Regions from separate parts of the Streptomyces sp. NPDC001816 genome, predicted to be linked through region 3. Evidence: predicted binding sites of a transcription regulator. Region 3 holds the regulator's gene; each other region holds the start of a gene.

Region 1 (6,778 bases), on a different contig from region 3:
TGGAGTTCCCGTCGTACGAGGAAGCGATGCGGAACTCGAACCTGCCGGAGACCGACCGGATCTTCCGGAACCTGGTCGCCCTGTGCGACGAGATGCCCACGTTCACGGACCTGGACGTGGTGCGCGACGAGCCGTTGTACGCGGCCCAGGCGCGCCGGTTCTTCGACACCGTCGCGATCCGGGGGCCGTTGCCCGCGCTGAACGACCTGATCGCGGAGCACTACCACGACCACGACCCGGCCAACGAGCAGGACCAGCTCGGGCTGGACAACATGCGGCGTGAGATCGAGATGTGGCGCAACGCCTTCGACTTCACGTTCACGATCGAGGACCAGATCACCCAGACGGACCGGGTCTGCACCCGCTGGAGCTGGAACGGCATCCAGACCGGCGAGTTCATGGGCCTGCCCAACACCGGACGGCAGGTGTCGATGACCGGTACGACCGTCTTCCGGTTCGACCACGACGGCAAGATCTGCGAGGCCTGGTGGCAGTACGACCGGCTCGGGCTGCTGGACCAGTTGGGCGCGCTGGACGAGCTGGAGAAGTAGGGCGCACGGCAGCAGGGCGCACGGCAGCAGGGCGCACAGCGAAGGCCCGGCACCCCGAGGGGTGCCGGGCCTCAGTGCTGAGGTGCCTCAGTGGGCGTGGCCGTGACCGTGGCCGTGGCCCGCCTCGGCCGGCTCCTCTTCCTTCTTCTCGACGACCAGGGTCTCGGTCGTGAGCAGCAGGGAGGCGATGGAGGCGGCGTTCTCCAGGGCCGAGCGGGTGACCTTGACCGGGTCGATGACGCCGGCCTTGACCAGGTCGCCGTACTCGCCGGAGGCGGCGTTGTAGCCGTTGCCCTTCTCCAGCTCCGCCACCTTGGAGACGATGACGTAGCCCTCGAGGCCGGCGTTCTCGGCGATCCAGCGCAGCGGCTCGACGGCGGCGCGGCGGACGACCGAGACACCCGTGGCCTCGTCGCCGGACTTGCCGAGGTTGCCCTCGAGCACCTTGACGGCGTGGACCAGCGCGGAGCCACCACCGGAGACGATGCCCTCCTCGACCGCGGCGCGGGTCGCGGAGATGGCGTCCTCCAGACGGTGCTTCTTCTCCTTCAGCTCCACCTCGGTGGCGGCGCCGACCTTGATGACGCACACGCCGCCGGCCAGCTTCGCGAGGCGCTCCTGGAGCTTCTCGCGGTCCCAGTCGGAGTCGGTGTTCTCGATCTCGGCCTTGATCTGGTTGACCCGGCCGAGGACGTCCTCGGAGTTGCCGGCACCGTCGACGATGGTCGTGTCGTCCTTGGTGACCGTTACACGGCGGGCGGAGCCCAGCACGTCCAGACCGGCCTGGTCGAGCTTGAGGCCGACCTCCTCGGAGATGACGGTGGCGCCGGTGAGGACGGCCATGTCCTGCAGCATCGCCTTGCGGCGGTCGCCGAAGCCGGGGGCCTTCACCGCGACGGCGTTGAAGGTGCCACGGATCTTGTTGACGACCAGGGTCGACAGGGCCTCGCCCTCGACGTCCTCGGCGATGATCAGCAGCGGCTTGGAGGCACCCGCCTGGATGACCTTCTCCAGCAGCGGCAGCAGGTCCTGGATCGAGGTGATCTTGCCCTGGTTGATGAGGATGTACGGGTCCTCCAGGACGGCCTCCATGCGCTCCTGGTCCGTCACGAAGTACGGCGACAGGTAGCCCTTGTCGAAGGCCATGCCCTCGGTGAAGTCCAGCTCCAGACCGAAGGTGTTGGACTCCTCGACGGTGATGACACCGTCCTTGCCGACCTTGTCCATCGCCTCGGCGATCAGCTCGCCGACCTGCTGGTCCTGGGCGGACAGCGCGGCCACGGCGGCGATGTCGGACTTCTCCTCGATCGGGCGGGCCGAGGCGAGGAGGTCCTCGGAGACGGCGGCGACGGCCGCGTCGATGCCCTTCTTCAGGGCGGCCGGGGAGGCGCCCGCGGCGACGTTCTTCAGGCCCTCGCGCACCAGCGCCTGGGCGAGCACGGTGGCGGTGGTGGTGCCGTCACCAGCGATGTCGTTGGTCTTGGTCGCCACCTCCTTCACCAGCTGGGCGCCGAGGTTCTCGTACGGGTCCTCGACCTCGACCTCGCGGGCGATGGTGACACCGTCGTTGGTGATGGTGGGGGCGCCGAACTTCTTGTCGATGACGACGTTGCGGCCCTTGGGGCCGATCGTCACCTTCACCGTGTCGGCCAGCTTGTTGACGCCGCGCTCGAGGGCGCGACGGGCGTCCTCGTCGAACTTCAGGATCTTCGCCATGACAGCGGGAGCCCTCTCGGAAATCTGTGGGTGAAAAAAGAACTGCGCCCCGGCGCCCGGCTTCTTATGTGGTCGCGGGGGCCAGGGGCGCAGCTGGAAGCAACTGAGTGCTGGAGGCGATTACTTCTCGATGATCGCGAGAACGTCGCGAGCCGAGAGGACGAGGTACTCCTCGCCGTTGTACTTCACCTCGGTGCCGCCGTACTTGCTGTACAGAACGACGTCGCCGACCTTGACGTCGAGCGGAAGGCGCTCGCCGTTCTCGAAGCGGCCCGGGCCCACGGCGAGGACGGCGCCCTCCTGGGGCTTCTCCTTCGCGGTGTCCGGGATGACCAGGCCAGAGGCCGTGGTCTGCTCGGCGTCGAGCGGCTGGACCACGATGCGGTCCTCAAGCGGCTTGATGGCAACCTTGGAGCTGGCGGTCGTCACGATCCGACCTCCCCCTTCGGAGATCTCACGGGGTTAACTGTCTGAGGTGGCGACCAGGTCGATCCGTCGTCGCGGGTGCCGGACCTGCCCGTCGCGTTTGTTGGCACTCTCATCTGCCGAGTGCCAGAGCCGAGACTATGACCGGGATTAGCACTCGGTCAAGCGGAGTGCCAATGCCTGTGGCGCGTCGCGGGGAAGATCGGCCTGAACAGCCTCGTCCTCGAACGCCGGACGGGCTGGATCGGTGCGGCCGGCGCTGACAGGAACCGTTGCCGAAAGAGCCGTTACAGGTAGTCCTCAAGGCGGCCCACCGTCAGCCCACTTGCCTGCACCATGCGCAGCAGGCGTGCCGTGCGTTCCTTCAGCGCCGGGCCCGTCGCCTCGTCGGGGCCGACGAGGACGATGTCGCCCGGGCACAGGTGGCGCTCTCCGTGTGTGTAGGCGATGCCGTCGGGGGTCATGGCGGCGCGCCACAGGACGAGCGAGGAGATGCCGCAGTCGGCGGCGGCGCGCAGCGTCGTGGTGTCGTACGTGCCGTAGGGCGGGCGGAAGAGGCGCGGGCGGACGCCGAAGCGGGACTTGAGTTTGTCCTGCTGGCCGCAGATCTCGGCGCGCTGGCCGGCATACGGCAGTCCGGACATCGCCGGGTGGTCGAGGGTGTGGTTCTCGATGTCGGCGCCGACCGCGCGCAGGCGGGCGAAGTGGCCGTAGCCGGGGCCGACGACGCTGTCGGTGAGGAAGAAGCTGACCGGCAGCCTGAGTTCGCGGACCATGTCGACGAAGCGCGGGTCGCGCTCGGCGCCGTCGTCGTAGGTGAGGAAGACGACCTTGTCGGTGGTGGTGACGTGGTCGACGACGCGGGGCGGGGAGGCACCCGCCCCGTGGGCCGTCAGGGGTTGGGCGCGGTGGTGGGGCGGGGCGGCGAGCGGGGCGGCCAGGCCCCAGCGGCGGTACGCCTGGCTGACGGCGGGGCTGGAATGTCGTACGCCCTGGGCCGCCCGTTTGCCGAGGCGTTCGATGGGGTCGACCGACTGGGCGCAGCCCGTGAGGAGGAGGGCCGACGCGAGGACGACGGCCGGCCCGGACCGTGCTCCTCCCGGGCCGCGCCCCGGTCTCCCCCGGCGCCTCACAGGTAGTCCTCCAGGCGTGCCACGGCGTACCCCTCGCGCGTGACCTTGTTCAGGAACCGGCGCATGTCGTCGACCATCGTGCCGTCCCAGTCGTCGCGGCCCCGGAAGTGGGTGAGCACGATGTCGCCGGGGTGCAGGCTCTTGTCGTCCTCGCGGTACTCCCAGTGGTCGACGAAGACCTCCTCGTCCCAGATCGGCGCGTACTTGATCCCGCAGGACTTGGCGGCGCGCAGGGTGTCGCCGTTGTAGTTGCCGTAGGGCGGGCGGAAGACGGTCGGCGCCTTTCCGAACTGCCGCTTCATGACGGCCTGCATGCCGCAGATCTCGTCCTTCTGCTCCTCGTAGGACAGTCCGGGCAGGTAAGGGTGGGTGAGGGTGTGGTTGTTGAGGGTGTGCCCCTCGGACTGCATCCGGCGGAAGTAGCCGTAGTCGTCCTTGACGAGGTAGTTGCTGAGGAAGGCCGTGTAGGGGATCTTCAGGTCGCTCATCATGCGCAGGAACGCCGGGTCCTTCTCGGCGCCGTCGTCGAGGGTGAGGAAGACGACCTTCTGCCTGGTGGGGACGGTGGTGAAGACCGGTGGGAGGTTCTCCTCCTCCTGGCCGTCCACCTCGAAGCCCGCGCGCGCGGTGATCTTCGGTTTCACGGTCGGTGGTGCCGGGGGTCTCAGGGGGACCTCGTCGAGGTTCCAGTGCCGGGCGGCGGCGACCAGGCGGGCGTGTTCGGCGGCGAGGCGGGCCTGCGCGTCCGCCGGGCCGCCGTGGCCGGGGGCGGGCCGGGCCGCGGAGTCCGAACCGAGGGCGGAGCAGCCGGCGACGAGGGCGGTCGAGGCCAGCGCGGCCGCCGCGCAGCGGAGGGCGGCCTTCGGGATCCGCGCCCGACTTTTGTCATTTTGTACTACTACTCGCATGGCGTCGGATCCTTCCAGCCCCGGGCCCCGAACCCGGGCCGACACCGCCGCCGGAGGCGCACCGTCCACCGACTGGCCCACAATGACCCGGTGAACGACCTCGCCCTTCTCCTCACCCCCGAAGGCCGCGCCCTCCTCGACGAGGTACGCGACACCGACCCCGCACAGGAGCTGGCCGTGGCCACCCGGCTGCGCCGCGAGCACCCCGCCGAGCTGGTGTCGGCAGCGCTGGGCCAGGCACGGTTGCGGCAGCGGGCGGTGGCGAAGTTCGGGGCCGAGGACGCCCGGCGGATGTTCTTCACGCCGAACGGGGTCGAGCAGTCGACCCGGGCGAGCGTGGCCGCGTACCGGGCAGGCCGCATGCGGGAGCTGGGCGTGACCTCGGTCGCCGACCTGTGCTGCGGGATCGGCGGCGACGCGATCGCGCTGGCCCGGGCCGGGATCCGGGTGCTGGCCGTGGACCGGGATCCGCAGACGGCGGCCACGGCACGGGCGAACGCCGAGGCGCTGGGGCTCGCCGGGCTGATCGAGGTCCGGGAGGCGGATGTCACCGAGGTGGACACGGCGGGCTACGACGCCGTGTTCGTGGACCCTGCGCGCCGGGGCGGGCGGGGCAGGATCTTCGACCCGGAGGCGTACTCGCCGCCCCTGTCCTGGGCGGTCGCCACGGCCCTCGGGGCGCCCCGCGCCGCCCTGAAGATCGCCCCGGGCATCCCGCACGAGGCGATTCCCGCCGAGGCCGAGGCCGAGTGGATCTCGGACGGCGGGGACGTGAAGGAGGCGGTGCTGTGGTTCGGCACCGAGGCGCCGGGGGCCGTACGGGCCACGCTGCTGCCGGGCCCGCGCACGCTCCTGGGCCGGGGTCTGCCCGATCCCCAGGTGCGCCCCGTCGGGCGGTACCTGTACGAACCCGACGGCGCCGTCATCCGCGCCCATCTGGTCGCGGAGATGGCCGAGGAGGTCGGCGGCGGCCTGGTCGACGAGACCATCGCGTACGTCACGGCCGACGAACTGCACCCGACGCCGTACGCCTCGGCCTACGAGATCACCGACCGACTCCCCTTCAACGTCAAGAAGTTGAAGGCCCTGCTGCGCGAGCGGGAGGTCGGCACGCTGACCGTGAAGAAGCGGGGGTCGGCGGTGGAGCCGGAGGAGCTGCGCAGGAAGGTCAAGCCGCACGGGCCGGGCTCGGCAACGGTGTTCCTCACCCGGGTCGCGGGGGCCCCGACCATGCTGATCGGCGCCCCCGCGCCCTCGCCGGCTACTGGCGGTGGAGCGTCCTGAGCGAGTCCAGGTGCGGGTCGGCACCGACCGGCCCGGAAGTGCTCGCGGCAGTGCTCGCGGCGAGGGGGCTCACCGGCAGGTCGCCGTTGTAGTACGGGTGGTACACGAACTGGTCGGCGCCCGCGCTGATCGCGGTGCCCGCCGTGTCCAGACCGGCGGGCGGGACCGAGGAGTTGCCGCCGAAGGCGATCACGGCCTGGGTGCCCGCGGCCTCGCGCACGAGGTAGCTCTTGACCTCGCTCGGCAGAACCGCGGGGTCGGTCCACAGGACGGGCCCGAAGACGTTCATCGCCGAGGCCGCGGAAACACCGCCCCGCCAGGAGGTGTCACCCGCGAGGGCCACCTGGTAGGGCGAGCCCCACCAGAACTTCGCGAGCGCCACGGACAGTGCCCCGCCCGGCTCGCGCCCGGACTTCATCGCCGTGATCGGGTAGTACGTGAACGTCGACGGCCAGTGCGAGAAGTACGTGTGCGTGAGCGCGTACTTGGCGCTGGAACCCACCGTGATGACCATCGTGCTCCTGGGGTCCAGGCTGTTCAGGTACGACTTCACCGACGACGTCAGCGTGCTGCCGTTGCTGAGGACGACGCTGCCCGCGCTGCTCGTGCCGTCCGCACCGGCTGCGGCCGCCGCCGGGAGGGCCGCGGTGTACACGGTGCCGTCGGCCAGGAACACGTACTTGGGGGTGCTGGTGACCGACTTGGCCACGGCGACCGAGGTCGCGTAGCGGTCCGTGCCCGACAACCGCTTCGGGGTGAA
Region 2 (6,778 bases), on a different contig from region 3:
GGTGCGCCCGCTCACGCAGGAAGTCCGCGTCCGCGCCGAGCCCGTGCACACCGATCCGGGTCCCGGACGGGATGCCGGGGCCCAGCACCGCATGACAGCAGTCGGTGAACGCGTCCGCCCACCGCCGGGTCAGGAACGCGGCCCGGTCCGCGCCCAGGATGCCGGTCAGCAGCTCGGCCGCGATGTCGTCGGGCAGCAGGCGGAAGTAGTCCGGCGGGGCCCACGGGGTGTGCGAGAAGTGGCCGATGCGCAGGTCGGGGCGGAGCCGGCGGAGCATCCGGGGGGCGAGGGCCAGGTGGTAGTCCTGGATGAGCACCGCGGCGCCGTCCGCCGCCTCCTCGGCCAGCGCCTCGGCGAAGGCACGGTTGTACGCCTCGTACGACGCCCACTGCTGCCGGAACTCCGCGTCGAAGACCGGCTCCAGCGGGGTCTGGTACAGCATGTGGTGGACGAACCACAGCACCGAGTTGGCGATGCCGTTGTACGCGTCGGTGAACACGGTTGCGTCGATGTCGAGCATCCGCACCCGCTGCCCGCCGGTCTCCTCGGCCGGCAGCAGCCCGCCGTCCGCGCGCCGTACCGCCTCGCGGTCGCCGCCGCCCAGCGCGGCGCACACCCACACCGCATTGTGGTTCGGCCCGATGGCCGACAGCCCCGAGACCAGCCCGCCGCCGCCCCGCTTGGCGAGCAGCGAGCCGTCCTCGTGCACCTCGTACGAAACCGGGCCGCGGTTGGACGCGACCAGCACATCAGCAGCGTGCGCGGAAGCCATGGTCCTCAACCTAGCCCGGCCCGGAAACGCTCAAACGTACGGTCAGCCCCGGAAGGGGGCTGTATACAGCCGTTCTCGTGCGACCCTCACGCCACCCGGCGCGCCGCGTACTCCGCGATCTCCGCCATCGGCGGCCGTTCCTCGGTGTCCACCGAGTAGGTGCGCGGCTCGAACCCGTCCTCGCCCCGCTCGAACTGGGTGAGGGACGGCCGGACGAGGTGTCCGCGGGCGAGCCTGAGCTGGGCCGTGCGGTAGATCGCCGCGGCCATCCGGCCCAGTGCCTGGCCGTCCTGGTGGCGGTGCTTGCGCACGCCGACGTCGACCTGGGCGAGGGCGTCCAGGCCCACCAGGTGCAGGGCGTCGACCAGCATGCCCAGCTCGACGCCGTAGCCGACGGGGAAGGGGAGCTGTTCGAGCAGCGAGCGGCGGGCCGCGTACTCGCCGCCCAGCGGCTGCACGAAACCGGCCAGCTGCGGCCAGTGCATGTTCAGCAGCGGACGGGCCATGAGTTCGGTGACCCGGCCGCCCTGTCCGGCTGCGCCGCGGAGCGGGCGGTCGTACATCGCCTTGACCAGGTCGACGCCCGGTTCGGTGAGCAGCGGGCCGACGATGCCGGAGACGAAGTCGGAGGAGAACTCCTTCAGGTCGGCGTCGATGAAACAGATGATGTCGCCGCTGGTAACCAGCAGCGAGCGCCACAGCACCTCGCCCTTGCCGGGGACGGCCGGGATGCGCGGGAGGATCTCGTCGCGGTGGACGACCCGGGCGCCCGCCGAGGCGGCCACCTCGGAGGTGCGGTCGGTGGACCCGGAGTCGACGACGACGATCTCGTCGACCAGGGGGACCTGCTGCATGAGGTCGTGACGGATGATCGCGACGATGTCGCCGACCGTCTCCTCCTCGTTCAGCGCGGGCAGGACGACGGAGACGGACTGACCGGTGCGCTGCTTGGCGGCGAGTATCCGGTGGAGCGGACGATCGGTCACGGACCAGGAGCGGGTGGCCAGCCAGCGCTCGACTTCTTCCAGCACGGTCTGCGGCTCCTCACTGTCGTTGATCACATGGCGTGACCGTGTGATCCATCTCGCGGTTCGGACGACTATCTCAACTGTCCTGGCCTTCGGTTACAGTCTTGAACAACGCCGGTGACCATCGCATGTCAGGGTCAACGAGCGTTGACAACCACATACAGCTCATCCAGAGGGGCAGAGGGAAACGGCCCGATGAAGCCCCGGCAACCCTCCAGTCGGTTCTCGTTCTCCAGCGAGGCTCCCGGCTAGGGAAGGTGCCAAATCCGTCTCACGGCGAGATGCGTCGTGAGGAAGATGAGGAGAAAGGGCCTCGCCTCCATGGCTGTGCAGACAGTTGCAAGCACCAGCAATCCCACCGTAGACCTCGGCCCCGCCGCGGCGCTGAGCTGTCGCGAGTGCGGTCACCGGGTGCCCCTCGGACCGGTGTTCGCCTGCGAGGAGTGTTTCGGTCCGCTGGAGATCGCCTACGACTTCTCCGCCTACGACACCGAAGAACTGCGCAAGCGCATCGAGTCCGGCCCGGCGAACATCTGGCGTTATGCGCCGCTGCTGCCCGTCCCCGCCGACGTGGCCGACAAGCCCAACATCAACCCGGGCTGGACCAAGCTCGTCAAGGCCGACAACCTGGCCCGCGAGCTGGGCGTCACCGGCGGGCTGTATGTGAAGGACGACTCCGGCAACCCGACGCACTCCTTCAAGGACCGGGTGGTGGCCCAGGCCCTGGAGGCCGCGCGCGCCTTCGGCTTCACCACGCTCTCCTGCTCCTCGACCGGCAACCTCGCCGGTGCCGTCGGCGCCGCCGCCGCCCGCGCGGGCCTGCGCTCCTGCGTGTTCATCCCGCACGACCTGGAGCAGGGCAAGGTCGTCATGGCCGCGGTCTACGGCGGCGAGCTGGTCGGCATCGAGGGCAACTACGACGATGTGAACCGCTTCTGCTCCGAGCTGATCGGTGACCCGGCCGGCGAGGGCTGGGGCTTCGTCAACGTCAACCTGCGGCCGTACTACGCGGAGGGCTCGAAGACCCTGGCGTACGAGGTCTGCGAGCAGCTCGGCTGGCGGCTCCCGGACCAGATCGTGGTCCCGATCGCCTCCGGCTCCCAGCTGACGAAGGTCGACAAGGGTCTGCAGGAGCTGATCAAGCTCGGGCTCGTCGAGGACAGGCCGTACAAGATCTTCGGTGCGCAGGCCGAGGGCTGCTCGCCGGTGTCCACCGCCTTCAAGGCCGGTCACGACGTGGTCCGCCCGCAGAAGCCGAACACCATCGCCAAGTCGCTGGCGATCGGCAACCCGGCCGACGGCCCGTACGTCCTCGACATCGCCCGCCGTACCGGTGGCGCGGTGGAGGATGTGACGGACGAGCAGGTCGTGGACGCGATCAAGCTGCTGGCCCGGACCGAGGGCATCTTCGCGGAGACCGCCGGCGGTGTGACGGTCGGCGTGACGAAGAAGCTGATCGAGGCCGGCGTGCTGGACCCGACCCTGACGACGGTCGTCCTCAACACCGGTGACGGCCTCAAGACCCTCGACGCGGTGGCCGGCACGGGTCTCACCGCCACCATCCGTCCGACCCTGGACTCCTTCCGAGAGGCTGGCCTCGCATGAGCGTGACCGTTCGCATCCCCACCATCCTGCGCACCTACACCGGTGGCCGGGCCGAGGTCGCCGCCGAGGGCGGGACCCTCGCCGAGGTCATCCAGGACCTGGAGAAGAACCACACGGGCATCGCGGCCCGCGTTCTGGACGACCAGGGCAAGCTGCGCCGCTTCGTCAACGTGTACGTCAACGACGACGACGTCCGCTTCGAGCAGGGGCTGGAGACGGCGACCCCGGACGGTGCCGGTGTCTCCATCATTCCCGCGGTCGCCGGCGGCTGATCAAAAGCGACCATTACCTACGGTAACCGCGGTTACTGAATGTTCATCGAATGGCCTCCTCCGTGAGAGAAGCGGAGGGGGCCATTCTGCGTGATTGAGCGCGGTACAGTTGGGGAAAGCGTGCCGGGTCTGCGGGTCGAGGGCCCCGGAATCATGCGTTACGCCCGGTGAGAAGCAGCCAAAGTGCACGGGCTGTATGCGCCTTTTTGCGCCTTTTATGGAGCCCGACTTGCCCTGAATTCGGACGAATTCTCGGCAGATTCCGGATCGGGCTCGTCCAGATTTCTCGTCCGATTGACCTGTTGCAGAGGGCAGTTGGACAGATACATTCAGCCGCGGTCGACGCGTTCCGGCGCACGCCCCCGACCAATGGGGGGTGAGGTCTGACCCGGGTCCGCGAAGTGTGGATCTGTGCAAGGGCCAGTAATAGGGGAGTTAGGCATGGCTCAGGGCACCGTCAAGTGGTTCAACGCGGAGAAGGGGTACGGCTTCATCGCGGTCGACGGTGGTGCGGATGTTTTCGTCCACTACAGCGCGATCCAGATGGACGGTTACCGCACCCTGGAAGAGGGGCAGCGGGTCGACTTCGAGATCTCGCAGGGCCAGAAGGGCCCGCAGGCGGACATGGTCCGGCTGGCGACCAGCTGAAGCACGCGTCGACTGAACAGCGACGTTCTTCTGTACATCGTCGAAGGGCCCGCACCTCCCGGGGTGCGGGCCCTTCGTCATGCCCGGCGCCCCCTGTTCGCGCGCGGCTGAGCGCACCCCCGGCACCCCCGAGGCGCTTGCACTCGGGGGTGCCGAGTGCTAATCATTGGCGTTAGCACTCTGAAGGTGAGAGTGACAAAGAAGGACCGGGTCGGTGAGGCCCGCAGGCCAGGTGGGGCAAGGAACCACAGGTCGGCGAGCCGTCCGTCGCGGGCGCGGGCGCGGTCCGAAGGAATCACCCCCAGTCCTGGAGGGACCACTTCACATGGCCAAGATCATCGCGTTCGACGAGGAGGCGCGGCGCGGCCTCGAGCGCGGCATGAACCAGCTCGCGGACGCCGTCAAGGTGACGCTCGGCCCCAAGGGTCGCAACGTCGTCCTCGAGAAGAAGTGGGGCGCCCCCACGATCACCAACGATGGTGTCTCCATCGCCAAGGAGATCGAGCTCGAGGACCCATTCGAGAAGATCGGCGCCGAGCTGGTCAAGGAAGTCGCCAAGAAGACGGACGACGTGGCCGGTGACGGCACGACGACCGCGACCGTCCTGGCCCAGGCCCTGGTCAAGGAAGGCCTCCGCAACGTCGCCGCCGGCGCCAACCCGATGGCCCTCAAGCGCGGTATCGAGAAGGCCGTAGAGGCCGTCTCCGCCGCTCTCCTGGAGCAGGCGAAGGACGTCGAGACCAAGGAGCAGATCGCCTCCACCGCGTCCATCTCCGCCGCCGACACCCAGATCGGCGAGCTGATCGCCGAGGCCATGGACAAGGTCGGCAAGGAAGGCGTCATCACCGTCGAGGAGAGCAACACCTTCGGTCTGGAGCTCGAGCTCACCGAGGGCATGCGCTTCGACAAGGGCTACATCTCCGCCTACTTCGCGACCGACATGGAGCGCATGGAGGCGTCGCTCGAGGACCCGTACATCCTCATCGCCAACTCCAAGATCGGCTCGGTCAAGGACCTGCTCCCGCTGCTGGAGAAGGTCATGCAGTCGGGCAAGCCGCTGCTGATCATCGCCGAGGACGTCGAGGGCGAGGCCCTGTCGACCCTGGTCGTCAACAAGATCCGTGGCACCTTCAAGTCCGTCGCCGTCAAGGCCCCGGGCTTCGGTGACCGCCGCAAGGCCATGCTCGGCGACATCGCCATCCTCACGGGCGGCGAGGTCATCTCCGAGGAGGTCGGCCTCAAGCTGGAGAACGCGACCCTGGACCTCCTGGGCCGCGCCCGCAAGGTCGTCATCACCAAGGACGAGACCACCATCGTCGACGGTGCCGGCTCCTCGGAGCAGGTCGGCGGCCGGGTCAACCAGATCCGCGCCGAGATCGAGAACAGCGACTCCGACTACGACCGCGAGAAGCTGCAGGAGCGCCTGGCGAAGCTCGCCGGCGGTGTCGCGGTCATCAAGGCCGGTGCCGCCACCGAGGTGGAGCTGAAGGAGCGCAAGCACCGCATCGAGGACGCCGTCCGCAACGCGAAGGCCGCCGTCGAGGAGGGCATCGTCGCCGGTGGTGGCGTGGCCCTGCTGCAGACCTCGGGTGTCTTCGAGAAGCTGGAGCTGGACGGCGACGAGGCCACCGGTGCCGCCGCTGTGAAGCTGGCCCTGGAGGCCCCGCTGAAGCAGATCGCCGTCAACGCCGGCCTCGAGGGCGGTGTCGTGGTGGAGAAGGTGCGCAACCTGACCCCGGGCCACGGCCTGAACGCCGCGACCGGCGAGTACGTCGACCTGGTCGCCGAGGGCATCATCGACCCGGCGAAGGTGACCCGCTCTGCCCTGCAGAACGCCGCCTCCATCGCCGCGCTGTTCCTCACCACCGAGGCCGTCATCGCCGACAAGCCGGAGAAGGCCGCCGCGGCCGCTCCGGGCGGCATGCCGGGCGGTGACATGGACTTCTGATCGACCTGACGGTTGATCGCCTGTCCTTCGGACCGAGGGCGGCACTTCCAGCTTCTGGCTGGGGGTGCCGCCCTCGGGCGTTTTCAAAGCTCAGCCAACACAGGTCTCCACGTAATAGGAACCCACTGCGGGCTGACCCGTGTAGTTCGGCCCGGCGGAGGGATCGGCGCCGACGTAGCGGAACGGCGGTCGGATGTCGCGGGCGCCATCGAGGGTGAGGCGGTGGTGCCGGGAGCTGTAACGGAACCCGGCGGCGCGGAGGACGGAAAGAACGGCCCGCCCGGCAGGTGAGCCATCGACCCAGCGGACGGAGTCGGGGTCGAAGTGGGCGATGAACAGCCCGCCGGGAGAGAGCCAGGAGGCGGCCCGGCAGACAAGCCCCAGCTGATCGCCGATGTAATGCAGACCGTGTACGCAGGTGATGAGGTCGTACGTCCGTGAGGGCGCCCAAGAGGAAACGGAGGCAACGATCTCCCTTAGGACAGGCGGCGTCGGCGCCCCGGGC
Region 3 (6,778 bases):
TCCTTCGTGCCCGGCACGAGGTGGTCCACGAGTACGCCCAGGCGCGCATCCGGACCCGGCGCGAACTCGGCCACGATCGCCGGCAGGTCGTCCACGCCCTCCAGGTACTCCACGACCACGCCCTCGATGCGCAGGTCGTCGCCCCACACCTTCTCGACCAGTTCGGCGTCGTGCCGGCCCTCGACGTAGATGCGGCCGGCGCGGGCCACGCGCGCGCGTGCGCCGGGGACGGCCACCGAACCGGACGCCGTACGGGTGGGGCGGACAGGGCCCGAGGCGGGCCGCACCAGAGTCACCACCCTGCCCTCCAGCAGGAAGCCGCGCGGCTCCAGCGGGAACACCCGGTGCTTGCCGAAGCGGTCCTCCAGCGTCACCGTGCCCGCCTCGCAGCGGATCACCGCGCCGCAGAAACCGGTGCCGGGCTCCTCGACCACCAGGCCGGGCTCCGCCGGGACCTCCGGCACGGGCTTCGGCTTCTTCCAGGGCGGGGTCAGGTCCGGTGAGTACTGGCGCATTCGGATGACGATAGGAGAAGCCGCCGACCCGCACTCACGACACGCCGAAACGCGCTGCCAGCTCGTCGCGTTGCCGTCGTACGAACGCCGCGTCGACCACCGCACCGTGACCGGGGACGTACAACGCGTCCTCGCCGCCGAGGGCGAGCAGCCGGTCCAGGGCGTCGGGCCAGCGGGACGGTACGGCGTCCGGGCCCGCCTGGGGTTCGCCGGACTCCTCCACCAGGTCGCCGCAGAAGACGATCTCCGCGGCGCCGGAGACCGGGCCGGGGACGAGCACCGCGAGATCGTGGGCCGTGTGGCCGGGGCCCACGTTGGCCAGCAGCACCTGCCGGCCCTCACCGAGGTCCAGCGTCCACTCGCCCGAGACCAGGTGGCGGGGAGCAGTCAGGGCGGCGACGGCCGCGTCCGCGTCCGCGGCCGGCAGCCCGTGCCGGACCGCGTCCCGGCACAGCTCCTCGCGTTCGTACGCGAACACCGCGTCGATGCCCACCGCCGCGTACGTCTGCGCCCCGGCGAAGGCGGCCGCGCCGAAGACGTGGTCGAAGTGGGGATGCGTGAGCGCGAGATGGGTCACACCGTGCCCCGCCAACTGCTCCGCCCACGTCCGCAGCCGCTCGCCCTCGGCCGGGCTCGACCCGGCGTCCACCATCAGCGCCGTACCCGCCCCGAGAACCAGGCCCACGGTGCAGTCCCAGCCGGGCAGCCGGCACCGCCCCACCCCGGGCGCCAGCCGCTCCCACCCCAGCTCTTCCCAAGTCACCGTCATACCGCGACGCTAGCGGTACGACCAGGTACGGCAGGACCGACCTTGCCCAGTGAGTACCCCACGCCCGTACACTGGGCTGGGGAAGGCTGGCACTCGGACACGCAGAGTGCCAGGCGGGCGACCGGAAGAACCGAGGGGACGACATGCTGGAGGTGCGCGCGGATGCTGAGTGAACGCAGGCTTCAGGTGCTGCGCGCCATCGTCCAGGACTACGTGGGCACCGAGGAGCCGGTGGGCTCGAAAGCGCTCACCGAGCGGCACAACCTCGGCGTCTCCCCGGCGACCGTCCGCAACGACATGGCCGCCCTGGAGGACGAGGGGTTCATCGCCCAGCCGCACACCAGTGCCGGGCGCATCCCCACCGACAAGGGCTACCGGCTGTTCGTGGACAAGCTCGCGGGCGTCAAGCCGATGACCGCGCCCGAGCGCCGCGCGATCCAGAACTTCCTGGAGGGCGCCGTCGACCTCGACGACGTCGTGGCCCGCACGGTACGGCTGCTCGCGCAGCTGACCCGGCAGGTCGCCGTCGTGCAGTACCCGTCCCTGACCCGGTCCACCGTGCGGCACGTGGAGCTGCTCTCGCTCGCCCCCGCGCGCGTGATGCTCGTGCTGATCACGGACACCGGCCGGGTCGAGCAGCGGATGGTCGACTGCCCGGCCCCCTTCGGCGAGGCGTCCCTGGCGGACCTCAGGGCCCGGCTGAACAGCCGGGTCGCGGGCCGCAGGTTCAGCGACGTGCCGCGCCTGGTCGAGGACCTCCCCGAGGCCTTCGACGTCGAGGACCGCGGTACGGTCTCCGCAGTGCTCTCCACCCTGCTGGAGACACTGGTCGAGGAGAACGAGGAGCGGCTGATGATCGGCGGTACCGCCAATCTCACCCGCTTCGGACATGACTTCCCCCTCGTGATCCGGCCCGTCCTGGAGGCCCTTGAGGAGCAGGTCGTGCTCCTCAAGCTCCTCGGCGAGGCGAAGGATCCGGGCATGACCGTGCGCATCGGGCACGAGAACGCCCACGAGGGACTCAACTCCACCTCCGTCGTGTCGGTCGGCTACGGTTCGGGCGGCGAGGCGGTTGCCAAGCTAGGCGTGGTCGGACCGACCCGCATGGACTACCCGGGAACGATGGGAGCGGTACGCGCAGTGGCACGGTACGTCGGACAGATCCTGGCGGAGTCGTAAGTGGCCACGGACTACTACGCCGTTCTCGGCGTGCGCCGCGACGCGTCGCAGGATGAGATCAAGAAGGCGTTCCGTCGGCTCGCGCGCGAGCTGCACCCGGACGTCAACCCGGATCCGAAGACCCAGGAGCGGTTCAAGGAGATCAACGCCGCTTACGAGGTGCTGTCGGACCCGCAGAAGAAGCAGGTCTACGACCTCGGCGGCGACCCGCTCTCCCAGGCGGGCGGCGCCGGAGCGGGCGGCTTCGGGGCCGGTGGCTTCGGCAACTTCTCCGACATCATGGACGCGTTCTTCGGCACGGCGTCGCAGCGCGGCCCGCGCTCGCGCACCCGGCGCGGCCAGGACGCGATGATCCGCATCGAGGTCGAGCTGGACGAGGCGGCCTTCGGGACGACCAAGGACATCCAGGTCGACACCGCGGTCGTCTGCAACACCTGTAACGGTGAAGGCGCCGCTCCCGGCACGTCCGCCCAGACGTGTGACATGTGCCGCGGCCGCGGTGAGGTCTCCCAGGTGACCCGGTCCTTCCTGGGCCAGGTCATGACCTCCCGCCCCTGCCCCCAGTGCCAGGGCTTCGGCACGGTCGTGCCGACCCCGTGCCCGGAGTGCGCCGGTGACGGGCGCGTCCGCTCCCGTCGCACGCTGACCGTCAAGATCCCGGCCGGTGTCGACAACGGCACCCGCATCCAGCTGGCCGGCGAGGGCGAGGTCGGCCCCGGCGGCGGTCCGGCCGGTGACCTCTACGTCGAGATCCACGAGCTGCCGCACCCGACCTTCCAGCGGCGCGGCGACGACCTGCACTGCACGGTCACGATCCCGATGACGGCGGCGGCCCTCGGCACCAAGGTGCCGCTGGAGACCCTGGACGGCATGGAGGAGGTCGACATCCGGCCCGGCACCCAGTCCGGCCAGTCGATCCCGCTGCACAACCGGGGCGTCACGCACCTGCGCGGCGGCGGCCGGGGTGACCTGATCGTCCACGTCGAGGTCACGACCCCGACCAAGCTCGACCCCGAGCAGGAACGGCTGCTGCGCGAGCTGGCGAAGCTGCGCGGCGAGGAGCGTCCGCAGGGACAGTTCCAGCCGGGGCAGCAGGGGCTCTTCTCGCGGTTGAAGGACGCTTTCAACGGGCGCTGAACCATCGGCTGCGGGGTGCCTCGGCACCCCGTATGCCGGTGGCCTATGCCGTGGGACGCCCGGATTCGGACTTGTTCAAAGGACGTGACAACATGCCGTCATGTCCTCCGCACTGACCGATCTCTTCCCCCACCCGATCGTGCAGGCCCCCATGGCGGGCGGTGTCTCCGTCCCGCAGCTCGCCGCCGCCGTGTCCGAGGCGGGCGGCCTCGGGTTCCTCGCCGCCGGATACAAGACCGCCGACGGCATGTACCAGGAGATCAAGCAGCTGCGGGGGCTCACGAGCCGGCCTTTCGGCGTGAACCTCTTCATGCCCCAGCCGGAGTACGCGGAGTCGGGCGCCGTCGAGGTCTACGCGCACCAGCTGGCCGGTGAGGCCGCCTGGTACGAGACCGAGCTGGGCGACCCCGACAGCGGCCGGGACGACGGCTACGACGCCAAGCTCGCGGTCCTCCTCGACAACCCGGTGCCGGTGGTCTCCTTCCACTTCGGCATCCCGAGCCGGGACGTCTTCGACTCCCTGCGCCGTGCCGGAACCCTCACCCTGGTCACCGCCACCACCGCCGAGGAGGCCCTCGCGGTCGAGCGGGCCGGCGCGGACGCGGTGATCGCCCAGGGCGTGGAGGCCGGCGGCCACCAGGGCACCCACCGGGACATCCCCGAGAACGACGGCTCCGGCATCGGCCTGCTCTCGCTGGTCGCCCAGGTCCGGGAGGCCGTGAACATCCCGGTCGTCGCCGCCGGCGGCCTGATGCGCGGCAGCCAGATCGCCGCCGTCCTCGCGGCGGGCGCGAGCGCGGCCCAGCTGGGCACGGCGTTCCTCGCCACCCCGGAGTCCGGCGCCCACGCCCTGCACAAGCAGGCGCTGACCAACCCCCTGTTCGCCCGCACCGAGTTGACCCGCGCCTTCTCCGGCCGCCCGGCGCGCGGCCTGGTCAACCGCTTCCTGCGCGAGCACGGCCCGTACGCCCCCGCCGCCTACCCCGAGATCCACCACCTGACCGCACAGCTGCGCAGGGCCGCCGCCAAGGCCGGCGACGCCCAGGGCATGGCGCTGTGGGCGGGCCAGGGCCACCGGATGGCCCGCGAGCTGCCCGCCGGGCAGCTGGTGGAGGTCCTCGTCGGCGAGCTCGATGCGGCGAGGACAGCGTTGTCGGACGGAGGTGACGGGCGATGACGGCTCCGGTCTTCGTCGTCGACTCCCTGGAGGGCGTGGGCCCCGGGTCGATCATCGACGTGACGGGCCCCGAGGGGCGGCACGCGGTCTCCGTACGGCGGTTGCAGCCCGGTGAGGACGTGGTGGTCACCGACGGGAAGGGCCGGGGGGCGGCCGGGGTCGTCCTCAGCGCGTCGGGGAAGGACCACCTGGTCGTCGAGCCCTTCGAGTTCCCGGTGGAACCCGAGCCGAGCCCCCGTATCACCGTCGTCCAGGCCCTGCCCAAGGGCGACCGCGGTGAGCTGGCCGTGGAGACGATGACCGAGACCGGCGTCGACGCGATCGTGCCCTGGTCGGCTGCCCGCTGCATCACCCAGTGGAAGGGCGACCGGGGCCTCAAGGCGCTCGCCAAGTGGCGGGCCACCGCGCGCGAGGCCGGCAAGCAGTCCCGCCGCCTGCGCTTCCCGGAGGTGGCGGACGCGGCGACGAGCAAGCAGGTCGCCGCACTTCTCGCCAAAGCCGACTTCGCCGCCGTCCTGCACGAGGACCGCGACTACGGCAGCGAGCCGCTCGCGACCGCCGAACTCCCCGCCACGGGCGAGATCGTGCTGGTCGTCGGGCCCGAAGGCGGCGTCTCCCCCGAGGAGCTGGCACTCTTCGAGGAGGCGGGCGCGAAGGCCTACCGGCTCGGGCGCAGCGTGCTGCGCACGTCGACCGCGGGCACCGCGGCCACCGCGCTGCTCCTGGGCCGCACCGGCCGCTGGTCCTGACACGAACCTGGGGGAACACGATGGAACTCGCACAGGTACGGCTCCTCGTCACCGACTTCGCCGCCTGCTACCACTTCTACGCCGAAGTCCTCGGCCTCAAGCCGCAGTCCGGCGCCACCGAGGGCCCGTACGAGAAGTTCAGCCCGCACGCAGGCTCCGCCGGGATCGCCCTCCAGGACCGCGCCATGATGGCCGAGATCCTGAACGAACTCGGCGACCCGGCCAACGGCCACCGCTCCCTGGTCGTCCTGCGCGTCGACGACCTCGACGCCTACTGCGAGCAGATCACCTCCCGCGGCGCCACCCTGCTCCACGGCCCGGCCCCCATGACCGACCGCATGCGCGTGGCCCACCTCAAGGACCCCGAGGGCAACCTGGTGGAGCTGCAGGAGTGGCTGCTGCTGCGCAGCTGAGGTCATCCGAAGGTGACCGCTCCGAACTGACGAGTGACCGTAAGCGGTCTTCCGTCGTGGGTGGGCCGGTGGCACGCTGCCCTGCATGGGGGTGTCGAGGCGGATTCGGTGTCGGGCGCGGCCCGTGCGTGTGCTGGGTGTGGCCGGGCTTGCCGTGATGGCCGTGGGAGCGGTCGTGGGGTGCCAGCCGGGGGGTCCCGGTTCGGCCGCGGTGGCGTACACCACCGACACGACCGCCACCGCAGAGCTGAAACGGCAGCATGTGCACGTGAGTTGGCTCACCTGCACCGGGAACTACGGCAGCTCGGGCAGCCGCACGCCCGGGCGGGCACCCTCGCCGACACAGACCACCGTCGTCTCCGTCGACTGTCAGGGACAGACCGACGACCTGCGGAAGATCACCGTCGTCGGGGTGGTGACCAAGGCCGTCGACGGCGCCTGTGTGCGCGGGGATCTGACGGCCCGGGTCGAGGGCAAGCAGGTGTTCCACGTCGGCGGACTGGGCAACTGCAACGCCAAGCCGGGGCCGACGTACGCCCCGCCCGTCACCTACCGGCCCTCCGGCGCGCAGCCGACCGTCACCGTCACCGTGACCCGGACGATCTGGTGCAAGGGCGACCCGACCTGTTGGCCAGCGCAGGGCAAGTGATCGAAACCGGGGGCGCGGACGGCGGTCGCTGCGTAAGGTGACGGGGTGACTAAGGGCGCTTCGACGGGAACCTCCGGCTACCTCCGATTCCCCCATCTCCACGGCGACTTGGTGACCTTCACCGCCGAGGACGACGTGTGGCTCGCACCCCTGGACGGCGGGCGGGCCTGGCGGGTCAGCGCCGACAACG

The links. Region 3 encodes HrcA, which represses chaperone genes, less so after heat shock. Its sites were predicted from a motif close to TTNGCACTCNGNNNNNCNGAGTGCNAA; they were not measured.
Region 1: a site for HrcA is predicted at 2,844-2,870, ahead of groES (co-chaperone GroES). Genes of this name have one in related genera too.
Region 2: a site for HrcA is predicted at 4,462-4,488, ahead of groL (chaperonin GroEL). Genes of this name have one in related genera too.

What each region holds. Positions count from the first base shown of each region.
Region 1 is NZ_JBIATY010000015.1:222,551-229,328, forward strand. Features, by position in the region: gene ACFYZZ_RS39120 (ester cyclase) at 1-551, shown strand, start outside; gene groL (chaperonin GroEL) at 639-2,267, opposite strand; gene groES (co-chaperone GroES) at 2,388-2,696, opposite strand; gene ACFYZZ_RS39135 (polysaccharide deacetylase family protein) at 2,981-3,826, opposite strand; gene ACFYZZ_RS39140 (polysaccharide deacetylase family protein) at 3,823-4,734, opposite strand; gene ACFYZZ_RS39145 (methyltransferase domain-containing protein) at 4,825-6,018, shown strand; gene ACFYZZ_RS39150 (cell wall-binding repeat-containing protein) at 5,996-6,778, opposite strand, start outside.
Region 2 is NZ_JBIATY010000004.1:523,230-530,007, reverse strand. Features, by position in the region: gene ACFYZZ_RS17960 (trehalose-6-phosphate synthase) at 1-772, opposite strand, end outside; gene ACFYZZ_RS17955 (glucosyl-3-phosphoglycerate synthase) at 859-1,803, opposite strand; SAM riboswitch class I at 1,963-2,104, shown strand; gene thrC (threonine synthase) at 2,122-3,405, shown strand; gene ACFYZZ_RS17945 (MoaD/ThiS family protein) at 3,402-3,677, shown strand; gene ACFYZZ_RS17940 (cold-shock protein) at 4,119-4,325, shown strand; gene groL (chaperonin GroEL) at 4,651-6,273, shown strand; gene ACFYZZ_RS17930 (class I SAM-dependent methyltransferase) at 6,364-6,778, opposite strand, start outside.
Region 3 is NZ_JBIATY010000003.1:333,543-340,320, reverse strand. Features, by position in the region: gene ACFYZZ_RS12590 (DUF3097 domain-containing protein) at 1-515, opposite strand, end outside; gene ACFYZZ_RS12585 (MBL fold metallo-hydrolase) at 550-1,284, opposite strand; gene hrcA (heat-inducible transcriptional repressor HrcA) at 1,447-2,463, shown strand; gene dnaJ (molecular chaperone DnaJ) at 2,464-3,600, shown strand; gene ACFYZZ_RS12570 (nitronate monooxygenase) at 3,701-4,777, shown strand; gene ACFYZZ_RS12565 (16S rRNA (uracil(1498)-N(3))-methyltransferase) at 4,774-5,526, shown strand; gene ACFYZZ_RS12560 (VOC family protein) at 5,547-5,939, shown strand; gene ACFYZZ_RS12555 (hypothetical protein) at 6,070-6,588, shown strand; gene ACFYZZ_RS12550 (S41 family peptidase) at 6,697-6,778, shown strand, end outside.